One region of the Rhizobium sp. A22-96 genome, then DNA from elsewhere that is predicted to be linked to it. Evidence: predicted binding sites of a transcription regulator. Region 1 holds the regulator's gene; the other holds the start of a gene.
What was found. Region 1 encodes LexA, which represses DNA repair genes until DNA is damaged. Its sites were predicted from a motif close to TGTTCNNNNTGTGTTCNG; they were not measured.
Positions count from the first base shown of each region.

Region 2: the regulator LexA is predicted to act here: its motif matches at 2,659-2,676, upstream of dnaE (DNA polymerase III subunit alpha).

Region 1 is NZ_JBNWDQ010000003.1:898,985-906,733, forward strand. It holds gene gltA (citrate synthase) at 1-1,267, opposite strand, end outside; gene ACQZ6F_RS17205 (ComEC/Rec2 family competence protein) at 1,794-4,007, shown strand; gene lexA (transcriptional repressor LexA) at 3,988-4,710, opposite strand; gene ACQZ6F_RS17215 (VOC family protein) at 5,106-5,993, shown strand; gene kdsA (3-deoxy-8-phosphooctulonate synthase) at 5,990-6,829, shown strand; gene eno (phosphopyruvate hydratase) at 6,979-7,749, shown strand, end outside.
Region 2 is NZ_JBNWDQ010000003.1:616,033-623,781, forward strand. It holds gene ACQZ6F_RS15735 (lipoprotein-releasing ABC transporter permease subunit) at 1-706, shown strand, start outside; gene ACQZ6F_RS15740 (ABC transporter ATP-binding protein) at 721-1,404, shown strand; gene ACQZ6F_RS15745 (DUF5680 domain-containing protein) at 1,412-1,879, opposite strand; gene ACQZ6F_RS15750 (hypothetical protein) at 1,961-2,557, opposite strand; gene dnaE (DNA polymerase III subunit alpha) at 2,912-6,409, shown strand; gene ACQZ6F_RS15760 (L,D-transpeptidase family protein) at 6,460-7,731, opposite strand.

The DNA.
Region 1 (7,749 bases):
ATTCGCGCAGCGGTGCGCCGGTGTAGAGCTGGCGCGGACGGCCGATACGCTGATGCGGATCCTCGATCATCTCGTTCCACTGAGCGATCCAGCCGACGGTACGGGCGAGAGCGAACAGCACGGTGAACATGGTCGTGGGGAAGCCCAGAGCCTTCAGCGTAATGCCGGAGTAGAAGTCGACGTTCGGATAGAGCTTCTTCTCGATGAAATATTCATCGGTAAGCGCGATGCGCTCCAGCTCGATCGCGATATCCAGCAGCGGATCGTCCTTGATACCGAGTTCGCCGAGAACTTCGTGCGCCGTCTTCTGCATGATCTTGGCGCGCGGGTCGTAGTTCTTGTAGACGCGATGGCCGAAGCCCATCAGGCGGAACGGATCGTTCTTGTCCTTGGCGCGGGCAATGTATTCCGGAATACGATCAACGGAGCCGATTTCGCTGAGCATGTTGAGCGCTGCTTCGTTGGCGCCGCCATGAGCTGGGCCCCAGAGGCAGGCAATGCCGGCAGCGATACAGGCAAACGGATTGGCACCTGAAGAGCCGGCGAGACGGACCGTCGAGGTCGACGCATTCTGCTCATGGTCCGCATGCAGGATGAAGATGCGGTCCATGGCGCGTGCGAGCACCGGATTGACCACATATTCTTCGCAGGGAACCGCGAAACACATGCGCAGAAAGTTCGATGCGTAGTCGAGATCGTTCTTCGGATAAACGAAGGGCTGGCCGATATGATACTTGTAGGCCATTGCGGCAAGCGTCGGCATCTTCGCGATCATGCGAAGACTCGCGACCATGCGCTGATGCGGATCGGTGATGTCGGTCGAGTCGTGATAGAAGGCCGACAGCGCGCCAACGCAGCCGCACATGACGGCCATCGGATGCGCATCGCGGCGGAAGCCGGTGAAGAAGCGCGACATCTGCTCATGCACCATGGTGTGGTGCACGACGCGATGGTCGAAGTCCTTCTTCTGTGCTGCCGTCGGCAATTCGCCGTAAAGAAGCAGATAGCAAACTTCGAGAAAATCGCCGTGTTCGGCCAGCTGATCGATCGGATAGCCGCGGTGCAGCAGAACGCCTTCGTCGCCATCAATATAGGTGATGCTCGACTCGCAAGACGCCGTCGAGGTGAAGCCGGGATCGTAGGTGAAAGTGGAGGTGTTCTTATAAAGGGCACCAATATCAATGACACTCGGGCCGATGGTTCCGGTTTTGACCGGCAGATCCACCGTCTTCTCACCCCAAGTTAGTTTCGCGCTTTGTTCCGTCATGCTGATCCTCCAAGATTTGGCGGGATTGACGCCATAAAAAGCGCCAAAAGGTTAAGCGACTAACGACTAGCTATATGATCCAGAGCCTAATGCCAAGTTATCCTAATGCCGAATTGTGCATTGCAGTATCAACTTTTGGGCACTGCGGTAGCCTGTTTGATCGCGCCGTTCCGGTAAATAGCGCAAATCGGTGACAGATTTGTCGATTTCGGTTGAAATCACCTGATGGTGACGGCAAAAATCGCGCGAAAGCTGTAGTTTTGCGTGGGGCAGGCGCTCAATGCCTAATTTAGAGGCACCGGAACAGCAGGAAGATGGCCGGGACCTTGTTCTGCCTTCGCAGCATCGCCACGCTATTGCCTCATTCGCCCCTCGTGCGAAGACTGGACGACGTCAACGAACGCAAGATCAGGCGCGCCTGTTCGCACAGCTCTACCTGGCCCTCGGTCATGGCCGAGCTGCCATAGGAAGACTGATCGAAGAGGAAGCGGCGCATGGTCGCGCCATCCTGTTCGCACCAATCTATATGGGGCTGGGCTCGATATTTTGGTTCAAGGTCGATAGCGATCCGCCTTCGCAAGCGGTCCTGGTGGCACTGCTGCTTTTGACGGGTGCCTTTCTGTTTAAGCGTGATGCGGGCCGTCTGTTCCGACATGCCCTCTTTGCCGGCATGCTGATGAGTCTGGGCGTGGCTCTGGCGCAATGGGAAAGCTGGCGGGCATCGACAGTGATGCTCGATTCGGCAGTGACGACAACCGTTACTGGTCGGGTCGAAAGGCGTGAATCCTATGACAACGGCCGTTGGAGATATGTCGTCAAAGTCGATGGAACGGAAAAGCCGGCCATTCGAAGAGCGCCGGAACGCGTCACTATCTTCGTCCGAAAACAGGCAGAGCCATTCAACCTGGGTGATCGGATCCAGGGCAGGGCGCGGTTAACCCCGCCGGCAGGCCCGGCCTTGCCGCGCCTCAACGATTTCGCATTCAGCTCCTATTTCAATGGAATTGGCGCGAACGGCTTCGCCTACGGCACCCCGGAATTATTGTCACCAGATGGTGATATCACAAAAGAGTCGTTGCTCGATCAGGCGGATATCTGGCTCGCCGGCCTGCGTAACAGCATAGGCGACAGGATCAGGAGAACCTTGCCAGGTGACACCGGTGCGTTTGCAGCCGCGCTTGTCACCGATGAGAGACGAGCGATTTCAGATGAAACGACCGAGGCGCTGCGAACCGCAGGCCTGACGCATATCATCGCCATTTCAGGCTTGAACATGGCGCTATCGGCGGGCATTTTCTATATCGGCCTGCGTTATCTCTTCAGTCTGTTTCCTGGTGTCGCGCAGGCCTGGCCAACCAAGAAGGTGGCCGCGTTTGGTGCGCTGCTCACCGTGACAGCCTATTACCTCATTTCCGGTTTCGGCGTGTCTGCAGAACGCGCCTTCATCATGATGGCGATCATGCTGGTTGCCGTGCTCTTCGACCGGCCATCGATCAGCCTGCGAAATGTAGCGCTTTCGGCAATCGTGATCCTCATTCTGTCTCCATCGCAAGTGCTGGGGCCGAGTTTCCAGATGTCCTATGCCGCGACGCTGGCGCTGGTGTCGGGCTATACGCTGTGGAAGCGGCGGCAGCATCGCGAAAGCATATTTTCGCGCTCCAGGCTCCTCAGCCCGCTGCTCTTCGTCTCTCGTTTTTTCGGCGGCGTGTTGTCGACATCCTTCGTCGGCGGTGCTTCGACGGCGATTTTCTCGATCGAGCATTTTCACCGACTGGCGACATACGGGCTTGCCGCAAATCTCGCCGCCATGCCGATCGTCTCGTTCATTGTCATGCCGTTCGGTATGATGGCCATGTTGCTGATGCCGCTTGGCCTTGATGCGCCATTCTGGAAAGTCACCGGTGAGGGACTGGAACTGGTCATCCTGATCGCCAAGACCGTGGCGGGCTGGGGAGGCGATATCACCTTTGGCCGTCAAGCGGGCTGGCTCATGCCGACTTTCATAGCCGGCTTCCTGATCATGACCATGTTGCGGACCCGCCTGCGCCATGTCGGGCTGCTGCTGTTGCTCTCAGCGATCGGTGCAGCAACATTCAGTTCCGGCGTGCCGAAGCCGGATCTGATGATTTCCGAAGATGGCGCTCTGGTCGCGTTGCGACAGGACTACATCTTGGCAACGAACCGCGAAAGACCGCAGGCTTTTATCTTCGAGCAATGGCAGAAGGCGCTGGTGGCAGCAGAACACCAACCGCCAACCATTCTTCCGGCCGACAGCCGGCTCCCTCATGTCAGCAAAGCAGATCGCCGCCGGCGGTTAAGCACGGAGGAACAAAACGCAGTGCGCAAGGCAATGGAGGAAGCGCTCGATCAGACGATGCAGGGAAGCTTTGCCTGCCAGAAGGGTGCATGGTGTGTCGCAATGCTTGAAAACGGCGCAATGCTCGTCACCATCGAGGACGCAGCCTATCTACCGCCTGCTTGCGATACCGCAAATATCGTCGTTACGCCGATAAAACTGCGTCTCGATCGCTGCCGCTCCGGAGCAATGCTTTTCACCGGCGCTACATTGAGGCGAACCGGCTCGGTCGAAATGAATTTCGACTCGGACACGCCTATCATCTCCACAGCTTTCGACAATCCGCAACGCCCATGGATGCGGCACCGAACCTATGATTGGCGCACCGGAACCTATGGTGTGCCAATCCGTTCTGCGTCACCAGTCAATGATAGCGGCGAATGAGGCCGACAAGCTTGCCCTGGACCTTGACGCGATCCGGCCCGAATATGCGTGTTTCATATGCCGGATTGGCGGCTTCTAGAGCGATGGAAGCGCCCTTGCGGCGAAACCGCTTCAACGTTGCTTCTTCGTCATCCACAAGGGCGACAACAATGTCACCGGGATTGGCAGTCGTCGAATTGCGGATGATGACGGTATCGCCGTCAAAAATGCCGGCATCGATCATCGAATCGCCCCGCACTTCCAAGGCATAATGTTCGCCCGAACCGAGCATATCGGCGGGAACGGTTATTTCATGGGTATTGTTCTGGATGGCCGAGATCGGAACGCCGGCTGCGATGCGGCCCATGACGGGCACCGACACCGAACTGTTCTGGTCGTCATTGGCCACCTTTGGGGGAGCAGGCGGCGCGACCGGCTGTGGCTTGCCAAGACTGCCTTCGATGACGCTCGGTGAAAAGCCGCGGCGCGGCTGCAGGCTGGGATTGTAGGCATCCGGCAGCTTGATGACTTCGAGCGCTCTTGCCCGGTTCGGCAGGCGACGGATGAAGCCTCGCTCTTCCAAAGCCGTGATCAAACGGTGAATGCCGGACTTGGATGCAAGATCCAATGCGTCCTTCATTTCATCGAAAGATGGTGGAACGCCGGACTCCTTCATCCGTTCGTGAATGAAGAGAAGCAGTTCCTGCTGCTTGCGCGTCAACATCGTCTTGGAACCCCAGAATCAAGAGAAACGTCGTGAAACAAATCCAGAACGGACACTATATGTTCCATATGTGTTCCGCAAGTACTTAAATTTCGGTAAAGCTTTGCCCTGTCAGTTAGATATTTAAAATTATCGAATGGATCGTGGCGCGGCGGCGAATGGTTATATCGGTGCTAACATAACGATAAATATGGGAAAACGCCGCTGGATGCGCAGACGGAGTGGTTTTGAGTTTAAGTCACCTATCTGAAGCATGGCTGAAATCTAGCTTGTACCGAGAAGGTTCGGCTGCTGTCGAGAAACAGTCATTGTCCAGCATCATCGCTGCGCTGCTTTGGCCTTGAATTGGACCGTGGATCGGCGCAAACCTGCCGCAGCAGAAAATCGGAGACGCCATGACTTCGTTGCCGCATCCGCTGGATCATCTTGTGTTGCCGACGGTCAATATCGCATCGGCGCGTGAACGCCTTGGCAGGCTTGGCTTTACGGTGGCTCCGGATGCGCGCCATCCCTTTGGCACCGAGAACGCATGCGTCTTCTTTGCCGACAAGACCTATCTGGAGCCCCTCGGGGTCACATCTCTGGAGCAGTGTGAAAAGAGCATCGAGGACGGCAATGTCTTCGTCGCTCGTGATCAGGCCTATCGGTTTCGAATGGGTGAAGACGGGTTCTCCGGAGTGGTTTTCGGCACGAACGACGCTGTCGCTGACGACGAACGTTTCAAGGCCGGCATGATCTCCGCCGGACGGATGCTGGATTTTTCGAGGCCGATGAAGATGCCGGATGGCACGGAAACCCAGGCGGGTTTCCGTCTTGCCTTTGCCGCCGATCTGCGTGCGCCCGATTTCCTGGCCTTCTGCTGCCAGCGCATCAATCCGTCGCCCGCCGATCGCAGCGTGCTGGAGCGCCATGAAAATGCTGTCACCGGCATTGCGCGGGTGGCGATATCGACGACCAAACCCGCCGCGTACCGCTCGTTTTTCGAGGAGATCATAGGTGACCCCAGGATATCCGAGCATTCCTTCGGGCTGACAATCCGGGCTGCCAATGCCGACATCGATCTCCTGACGCCGGAAGGCATGGAGGCGTTTTACGATTTGCGGGTCGGCAAGGACGATCCGGGGCTTCGAGCCCGCGCAATCCTTTTCAAAACACGCGATCTTTCCGTGACATCGTCGCATTTCGCTGCTAACGGCGTCACCTACACGCGTAAGAACAATCGTATATTGGCAAAGCTGGCGCCCGCAGCGGGCGCTCTTTTCGCCTTCGAGGAGATAGCATGAGCACGAATTCGGAAGTGATCGTCGGCGAGGGAGCGTCCAAGGTTCTGTTTTCCAACACTGCCAAGCTGTCGCTGATCGCCGGCCCCTGCCAGATGGAGAGCCGCGAGCATGCCTTCATGGTGGCCGGCGTGCTGAAGGAACTCTGCGACAAGCTCGGCATCGGCCTTGTCTATAAATCCTCCTATGACAAGGCGAACCGCACCTCGCTCTCCGGCAAGCGCGGTATCGGCATCGAGAAGGGATTGGAAATTTTTGCCGATCTCAAGAAGGAATATGGCTTTCCGGTGCTGACCGATATTCACACCGAGGAACAATGCGCCGTTGTCGCCAAGACGGTTGATATCCTGCAGATCCCGGCCTTCCTTTCGCGCCAGACCGACCTGCTGGTCGCCGCCGCCAAGACCGGCCGCGTCGTCAACGTCAAGAAGGGCCAGTTCCTGGCGCCCTGGGACATGAAGAACGTCCTTGCCAAGCTGAATGAAAGCGGCAACCCGAATATCCTCCTCTGCGAGCGTGGCGCCTCCTTCGGTTATAACACGCTCGTCTCGGACATGCGCTCGCTGCCGATCATGGCGGCAATGGGTGCGCCTGTCATTTTCGATGCCACCCACTCCGTGCAGCAGCCGGGCGGGCAGGGCGGCTCGACTGGCGGCGATCGCCGATTCGTAGAGACGCTGGCGCGCGCCGCAGTTGCCGTTGGCGTTGCCGGCGTCTTCGTCGAGACGCACGAAGATCCGGACAATGCGCCCTCGGACGGCCCGAACATGGTCTATCTGAAGGATATGCCAAGGCTTCTGGAGAAGCTTCTGGCCTTCGACGCCATCGCCAAGGCCTGAGAAATCACAGGCATTCAACAGGCTGACATGATTTTGCGTTACGGGGCCTGAAGGAGTGTCAAATCGGGAGGCGGAGCGGCATTGTAATTTCCGCGTCTTCGATTAAGACCATTTCAATCGATTTATAAACCAGCGAGCAGGAAGCTATCATGACCGCAATCACCGACATTATCGCCCGCGAGATTCTCGACAGCCGTGGCAATCCCACCGTCGAAGTCGATGTCTACCTCGAAGACGGCAGCATGGGCCGCGCGGCGGTTCCGTCGGGTGCGTCTACCGGTGCGCACGAAGCCGTCGAGCTTCGCGATGGCGGCACGCGCTACCATGGCAAGGGTGTTGAGAAGGCTGTCGAGGCCGTCAATTCGGAAATCTTCGACGCGATCGGCGGCATGGACGCTGAAAACCAGATCCAGCTCGACGACATCATGATCGAGCTTGACGGTACGCCGAACAAGTCCCGCATTGGCGCCAACGCCATCCTCGGCGTATCGCTCGCCGTCGCCAAGGCCGCAGCCCAGAGCGCCAACCTGCCGCTCTACCGTTATGTCGGCGGCGCTCATGCCCGCTTGCTGCCGGTTCCGATGATGAACATCATCAACGGCGGCGCTCATGCCGACAACCCGATCGATTTCCAGGAATTCATGATCCTGCCAATCGGCGCCGAAACGTTCCGCGATGCCGTGCGCATGGGCTCGGAAGTTTTCCACGTCCTCAAGAAGGAACTGGCCTCCCAGGGCCACAACACCAATGTCGGTGACGAAGGCGGCTTTGCACCGGGCCTGTCGAGCGCTCCTGCTGCCCTCGATTTCATCATGAAGTCGATCGAAAAGGCTGGCTACAAGCCTGGCGAAGAAATTGCGCTTGGCCTCGATTGCGCCTCGACCGAGTTCTTCAAGGACGGCAAGTACGTGCTGGAAGGC
Region 2 (7,749 bases), 280 kb from region 1:
TCCACGCGTCAAGGCCTATACGATTTCCGGCCTCTTCGAAGTCGGCATGTCCGAATATGATTCCTCCGTCGTCTTCATGCCGTTGGAGGAGGCGCAGCTCTTTTTCAACGCACAGGGCATCGTTGAGAAGATAGAGCTCTTCGTCAGCAATCCGGATGATGTCGACGAGTTGAGGCCGAAGATCGAGGCTGCGGCGGGTCGGCAGGTGTTCCTCACTGACTGGCGGCAGGTCAACGAGACCTTCTTTTCGGCGCTTCAGGTCGAACGCAATACGATGTTCATGATCCTGACGCTGATCGTGCTCGTGGCGGCCCTGAATATTATTTCCGGCCTGATCATGCTGGTGAAGGACAAGGGAAGTGATATCGCCATTCTGCGCACAATGGGCGCGACGTCAGGCGCTATCATGCGCATCTTCTTTATGACAGGTGCTGCCATCGGTTTGGTCGGCACGCTCGCCGGCGTTCTTCTCGGCGTGCTGGTCTGCCTGAATATCGAATCCATCCGCCAGTTCTTCTCCTGGATTTCGGGCACGGTGATCTTCAATCCCGAGGTCTATTTCCTCAGCAAGCTCCCGGCCCAGATGAATATGAGCGAGACGATCTCCGTCGTCGTGATGGCTCTGACGCTTTCTTTCCTTGCCACGATCTTTCCGGCCTGGCGTGCCTCGCGGCTCGATCCGGTGCAGGCGTTGCGCTACGAATAAGGAATCCGCATTTGATGAAAGGCAACGTCGTTCTCCAGCTCTCCGACGTAGAGCGCCATTACGGGCAAGGCGATACCCAGCTATCGATCCTGAAAGGAGCCGACTTCGCTCTGCGCAGTGGCGAGATCGTCGCGCTCGTCGCCCCCTCGGGCACGGGCAAGTCGACGCTTTTGCATGTAGCCGGCCTGCTTGAGCATCCGGATAGCGGCGAAGTCTTGATCAACGGCCAGGCATGCGAAAATCTCTCTGACGACAGGCGCACTGCCGTTCGCCGCAGCGAGATCGGCTTCGTCTATCAGTTCCATCACCTGCTGCCGGAATTTTCCGCGCTCGAAAATATCATGATGCCGCAGCTGATCTCCGGCCTCTCACGCAAGGACGCCAGCGAGCGGGCTGCCCAGCTTCTCGACTATATGCGCATCGGCCACCGCGCCCATCATCGCCCCGCCGAACTGTCGGGCGGCGAACAGCAGCGCGTCGCCATCGCCCGCGCGGTCGCAAATGCGCCGCTGGTGTTGCTCGCCGATGAGCCGACTGGCAATCTCGATCCGGCAACCGCGCATTATGTGTTCGATGCGCTGGAAGCCCTGGTGCGCCAATCGGGCCTCGCAGCGCTGATCGCCACGCACAATCACGAACTCGCGGTCCGCATGGACCGTCGTGTTACGCTGAGCGAAGGCAAGGTGGTCGAGGTTTGATCGCTCGTTACGGAACGACCAAACCGCCGCGATAATCCAGCTCATAGGCTTTGCGGTCAGCGACCATGATGACTTCCTGGCCGCTGAAATGGGCGCAATCGCCGCTGCTCTGATCGACGTAGCGGCCGAACGCGTGCTCGAACTCATAGCCGCCGAGAAAGCGCTTCTCATCGAGATAGAGTCGCAGCAGGGCGGACTTGATGACCATGCCGGCACGATGTCCGTCGATCAGATCCGGCGCGACGATGTGGCCGAAATAATTCATCGCCCAGACCGGTTCGCCATCGTGCCAGACGAGTTCCTGCCCGGCGAAATCCGTGCCGCCGAAATAGCTGTCGAGATAGCGCCAGCGGCCGCTGGCATAGCCGATATCATGCGAGCCGCTTCGGCAGGACGGCAGCCTCTCGCCATCGCCGACATAGGTTTCGGACTTGGCGGTGACAATGAAATCATTCAACTCGGCAAGATCCGGCATGACCCTCTCCAATTTTGATGAGGGCTCACAATGGCATTTGCCTCGTGAATTGTAAAGAACAAATAGTGAACATATGCGCTGTCACTCGCCGTTTCCACAAACCTTCTGGCCGAAATCATCCTGCCAGTCCTGAATGCTAACCGTCCTGGCTTCGGCCTTCAGATCCTTGCCGCTCTTCGTCGCCTTGCCGGTGAGCACATTGTAGTCGCAGCTGTAACTGGAGTCGGGCTCGAGCGTATCTCGGTAGGTATAAGTGTAACCGGCGACGATGAAACTGTTGTTGCGATAGGCGAGCGTCAGCGTCTGCTGCCAGCGGTCGCGCCCGACGCTGTCGTTCTGCGAGGTGACGGCGATGGATCCATTCGGGAGGGCCGCAATTGACGGCTCCTGGCCGACCATGCCGTCAGGCCCGACCGTGCCCCAGACTTTGTGCGGAGCACTTGCGGCCAGCGTCAGAAGCAAGTGCTCGCCGCCGCGCAGGTAGATGTAGATGCCGATCGGATTGTCGGCATCGTCGCCCGGAGCGGATGCGACCAGCAAAGCGAGATCGGGCTTACCGTCCTTGTTCCAATCGCCGATCGCCGCATCGATGATACGGTCGGGTGCAATGGCGTCTTCGGCCTGGGCCGTGGTTGCGAGCAAGGCTAGAGTGAAGGCAGCATAAGCCAGTGATTTCATGGTGATCTCCCCTTCATTCCTGCATAGCCTCGGCTTGTCCGCGCGTCCATTGGCAAGGCAAAAAGTCAGGCAATGAAATTTATTGATGTATCTATTGACTCTCGAACAAAAATAGAACAAAAAAGAAACATAACGAGTAAGGAGCGCGTAAATGACCGATATCATTCGAGACGTTGCAGCATTCACCTCCATCGTGATGTTTGTCGCCAGCTTTTCCCTCATCATGATGGCGATGTGAGTTTTATCTCTGTATGCACATGTTGCTCCCCGGTTTGATGGGAGCAACTTCTGGACTTTGTCGTCCGCAATGCCGAAGATATCACCGATTCATTTGGGCATGCGGAAGGGTACAAGATGGCGGATATTGGCGACAGTGGCGCATCGGCGGCGTCGGTCGGTGAGGCACCGGAATTCGTACACCTGCGGGTCCATTCCGCCTATTCCCTGCTTGAGGGCGCTTTGCCGCTCAAGAAGATACTGGCCAAGGCCGCCGGCGACAGTCAGCCCGCGATCGCCATCACCGATACCAACAATCTCTTTGTCGCTCTCGAGTTCGCTCAGAAGGCGATGGACGAAGGGTTGCAGCCGATCATCGGCTGCCAGGTCTCGATCGACATGGAAGATGGCGGCGAGGGCGAAAAGCGCGGGCCGCAGCAATCGCTTGCCAAGCTTCCGTCCATCGTCCTTCTCGCCGCGACGGGAGAAGGCTATGAGCGCCTCGTCGATCTCATCAGCCGCGCCTACCTCGGCGGAGAAGGCAATCAGGCCGTTCACATTACCACTTCGTGGTTGGAGGAAATCGGCACCGAGGGCATGATCGCGCTTACCGGTTCGCTGGGCGGCCCGGTCGATATGGCTCTGAAAGAGGGCCATGCGCCACAGGCGTTATCGAGGCTTCTGACACTGAAGCGGTTGTTCGGCGACAGGCTCTATGTCGAGCTCCAGCGTCACGGCACCTATGATCGCCGTCATGAACGCAAGATGCTGACGCTTGCCTATGAGCACGAGCTCCCGCTGGTTGCCACCAACGAAGCATTCTTCCCGACGCGCGACGACTACGATGCCCATGATGCGCTGATGGCGGTCGCCCACAATGCCATCGTCTCGGACGATACGCGCTTCCGTCTGACGCCGGACCATTATCTGAAAAGCCGGGCCGACATGGCCAAGCTCTTCGCTAACTTGCCCGAGGCGCTGGAGAATACCGTCGAGATCGCCCGGCGCTGCTCCTTCGTGCTGCAAACGCGCAAGCCGATCTTGCCGCGCTTCACGGGTGCCGCCGCCGACGAGGACGAAGCCGACCGTGCCGAATCCGCAGAGTTGCGCGCCCAGGCGGTCGAAGGCCTCGACCAGCGTCTGGCCTCGCTCGGCATGGCGCCGGGTTATGAGGAGAAGGATTATCGCGAGCGGCTGGAATTCGAGCTCAGCGTTATCGAGGGCATGAAGTTCCCCGGTTACTTCCTGATCGTTGCCGACTTCATCAAATGGGCCAAGCGGCATGATATTCCGGTTGGGCCGGGCCGCGGTTCCGGTGCGGGCTCGCTGGTCGCCTATGCGCTGACGATCACCGACGTCGATCCGCTGCGCTTCTCGTTGCTGTTCGAGCGCTTCCTCAACCCGTCGCGCGTATCCATGCCCGACTTCGACATCGACTTCTGCCAGGATCGGCGCGAAGAGGTGATCCGTTACGTGCAGGCCAAGTACGGCCGCGAGCAGGTGGCGCAGATCATCACCTTCGGTTCGCTGCAGGCGCGTGCTGCGCTTCGCGACGTCGGCCGTGTGCTGGAAATGCCTTACGGCCAGGTCGACAAGATCTGCAAGCTGGTTCCGAATAACCCCGCCAATCCGACGCCATTGAGCAAGGCGATTGAGGAAGAGCCGCGTCTGCAGGAAGAGGCGGACAAGGAGCCGGTCGTCGCCCGGCTGCTCGATATCGCCCAGAAGATCGAGGGCCTCTACCGCCATGCCTCGACGCACGCCGCCGGTATCGTCATCGGCGACCGGCCGCTCTCGAAGCTCGTGCCGATGTATCGCGATCCGCGCTCCGACATGCCGGTCACCCAGTTCAACATGAAATGGGTGGAACAGGCCGGCCTGGTGAAGTTCGACTTTCTCGGCCTGAAGACGCTGACGGTGCTGAAGACGGCGGTCGATTTCGTCGCCAAACGCGGTATTTCGATCGATCTCGCCAGCATCCCGCTCGATGACAAGAAGACCTACGACATGCTCTCGCGCGGCGAGACGGTTGGCGTGTTCCAGGTGGAAAGTGCCGGCATGCGCAAGGCCCTCATCGGCATGCGTCCGGACTGCATCGAAGACATCATCGCACTGGTGGCGCTCTATCGCCCCGGTCCAATGGAGAACATTCCGGTCTACAACGCCCGCAAGCACGGCGAGGAAGAGATCGAATCGATCCATCCGAAGATCGACTATCTCTTGAAGGAGACGCAGGGCGTCATCGTCTACCAGGAGCAGGTGATGCAGGTCGCCCAGGTGCTGTCGGGCTATTCGCTCGGCGAAGCCGACCTTCTGCGCCGCGCCATGGGTAAGAAAATCAAGGCGGAGATGGACCAGCAGCGCGAGCGTTTCGTCGATGGCGCCGTCAAGAACGAAGTGTCCAAGGGCCAGGCCGACGTCATTTTCGATCTGCTCGCCAAGTTCGCCAACTACGGCTTCAACAAGTCGCACGCCGCCGCGTACGCCATCGTCTCCTACCAGACGGCCTTTATGAAGGCGCATTATCCGGTGGAGTTTCTGGCGGCGTCGATGACGCTCGATATGGCCAATACCGAAAAGGTCAATGACTTCCGCCAGGATGCCAAGCGCCTGGGCATCGAGGTCATCGCGCCCTCGGTCCAGACCTCGTTCCGCCATTTCGAGACCGGCGAAAACCGCATCTATTATGCGCTGGCGGCCATCAAGGGTGTCGGCGAATCGGCGGTGGAACACATTGTCGAGGTGCGCGGCGACCAGCCCTTTGCCGGCATCGAGGATTTCTGCCTGCGCATCGATCCGAAGCAGATCAACCGTCGTGTTCTCGAAAGCCTGATTTCCGCCGGCGCCTTCGATTGTTTCGACATCGACCGCGCACAGTTGATCGGCGGGTTGGACCGGATCATGGGCTATGCCCAGGTGGCGCAGGAAAACAAGCGCAGCGGTCAGCACGACATGTTCGGAAGTGCTGCGTCCGGGCCGGAGAAAATCACCTTTCCATCCTATACGCCATGGCTAGCTTCGGAGCGCTTGCTGCGCGAGTTCCAGGTGCTCGGCTTCTATCTGACGGCCCATCCGCTTGATACCTACAAGAGCGTGCTCGACAAGATGCGCGTGCAGAACTTTGCCGATTTTTCCGCTGCGGTGAAGCAGGGGGCCGGCAACGGTCGTCTCGCCGGCACGGTGATCTCGAAGCAGGAGCGCAAGACGCGCACCGGCAACAAGATGGGCATTTTCGTCTTCTCCGATGCCTCCGGCCAGTTCGAAACGGTGCTTTTTTCGGAAACACTCAACCAGTACCGCGATGTCCTCGAAGTCGGAAAATCCTTCGTCATCACCGCGCAGGCGGATGAGCGACCCGAAGGCATCAGCCTGCGTCTGCAGACGGCGCAGTCGTTGGAAGAGAAGTCGCTGCAGATGCAGAAGGCGCTGCGTGTCTATGTTCGCGATTCCGGGCCGCTGAAAGCGGTAGCGGCGCATCTAAATACAAAGGGAGATGGCCTCGTCTCCTTCATCGTGATCAAGGATGAGGGTTCGCGCGAGGTCGAGGTAGCGCTGCCGGAGAAATACCGCATCACGCCCGAGATTGCCGCCGCATTGCGCACGGCGCCCGGCGTTATCGATGTCGAGCTGGTCTAAAGCGCGTCGTGATCTTTCAGGATCGCTCGCCGCGCCTTAGTACCTGATGCTCAGCCTTTTTTGCCGAGCGCGCCATTGTTGGTGATGGTGATGAAATCGGTCTCGTTGCCGGTTTCCGGTCCTATGCCCGTGTCGGAGATCGTCAACGACGAGCCCTGCGTCAGCAGGTCCTCGATGCGATGGCGTGCCTCATCGGGAATGCTGATACGGCCGAGCGCCTGTCCGGCGGCATCGAGCGATTGCGACTGGGCCTCGCTCGTAATCCCCAACCGCTTCTTGGTCTGCTTGCTGAGGTCTTCTTCCAGCGTCATGCCGAACCAGTCAGCCTTGCCGCTGATGCGATCGATCGCATTGGCGGTGAAGAAATGCACGCCCAGCGCTTCCTCCGGCTCGGCGATATTAGCCGGCGCCTCGAAGAGCGGCTTGAAATTCTGGCGGACCATGATCGCGCCGTTCGGCGGTTCGCCCTTGCCGGCGGCGGCATAGACCGCCTTCATCAAGGCCGGGCTCACAAGCCCGCCTACCGTCTTGATATCATGCGCCTTCTTGAAATCTTCGATTGCCTGCACCGTCGCCGGACCGAGCATGCCGTCCGGCGTGCCGACCATGAAGCCCATGCCGTTCAACAGGCCCTGGAGATCGCGGACATTCTCGCGCAATCCCCGTCGGGTGATCAGAATGCTGAGTGGCGCCTGCTCCGCGGGTGGCTCAACAACCGCCTGCGCCTTCGGAATCGGGATCGAGGTGACATCGTTCGTCGCGACCTGCAGCGGTTGCGCCTGCGGCAGGAAGCTTGCCGTCATCGGGCGCAATTCCATGCCGGAAAATAGAGCGGGGGGAGGTGCCGCCTGCGGTTGGAACAGCATGGAGTTCTGAAAGGGCTGAGGCACCAGCGGCTGGTCGGCGATGACGACGTGTACGCCGCGCTCCGTCATCTGGTAAAGCGCCTTGGCAAATGCCTTGGGCATGCGCACGCAGCCATGAGACGCCGGATAATTCGGAACCGAGTTGGATTCATGCAGTGCGATGCCCGACCAGGTCAGCCGCTGCATGAAGGGCATGGGCGCGGCCGAATAGAGATTGGACTCGTGATAGACCTTCTTCTCCAGGATTGAGAAGATGCCGCTCGGCGTCGTGTGCCCACGCTTGCCGGTCGAAACCTTCGAGGTCGCCACCACCTGGTCGCCATCATAGACGGCAAGCGATTGCCTGTCCTTCGACACCACGATCTGCAGGGTGCGGGCATCCGATGCGGCAAGGCTAGGATGGGAAAGGGCAGTAGCTGAAAGCAGCCCAAGCCCAAGCAGGAAAAACGGCTTCATGGACACAACCAAAACGCA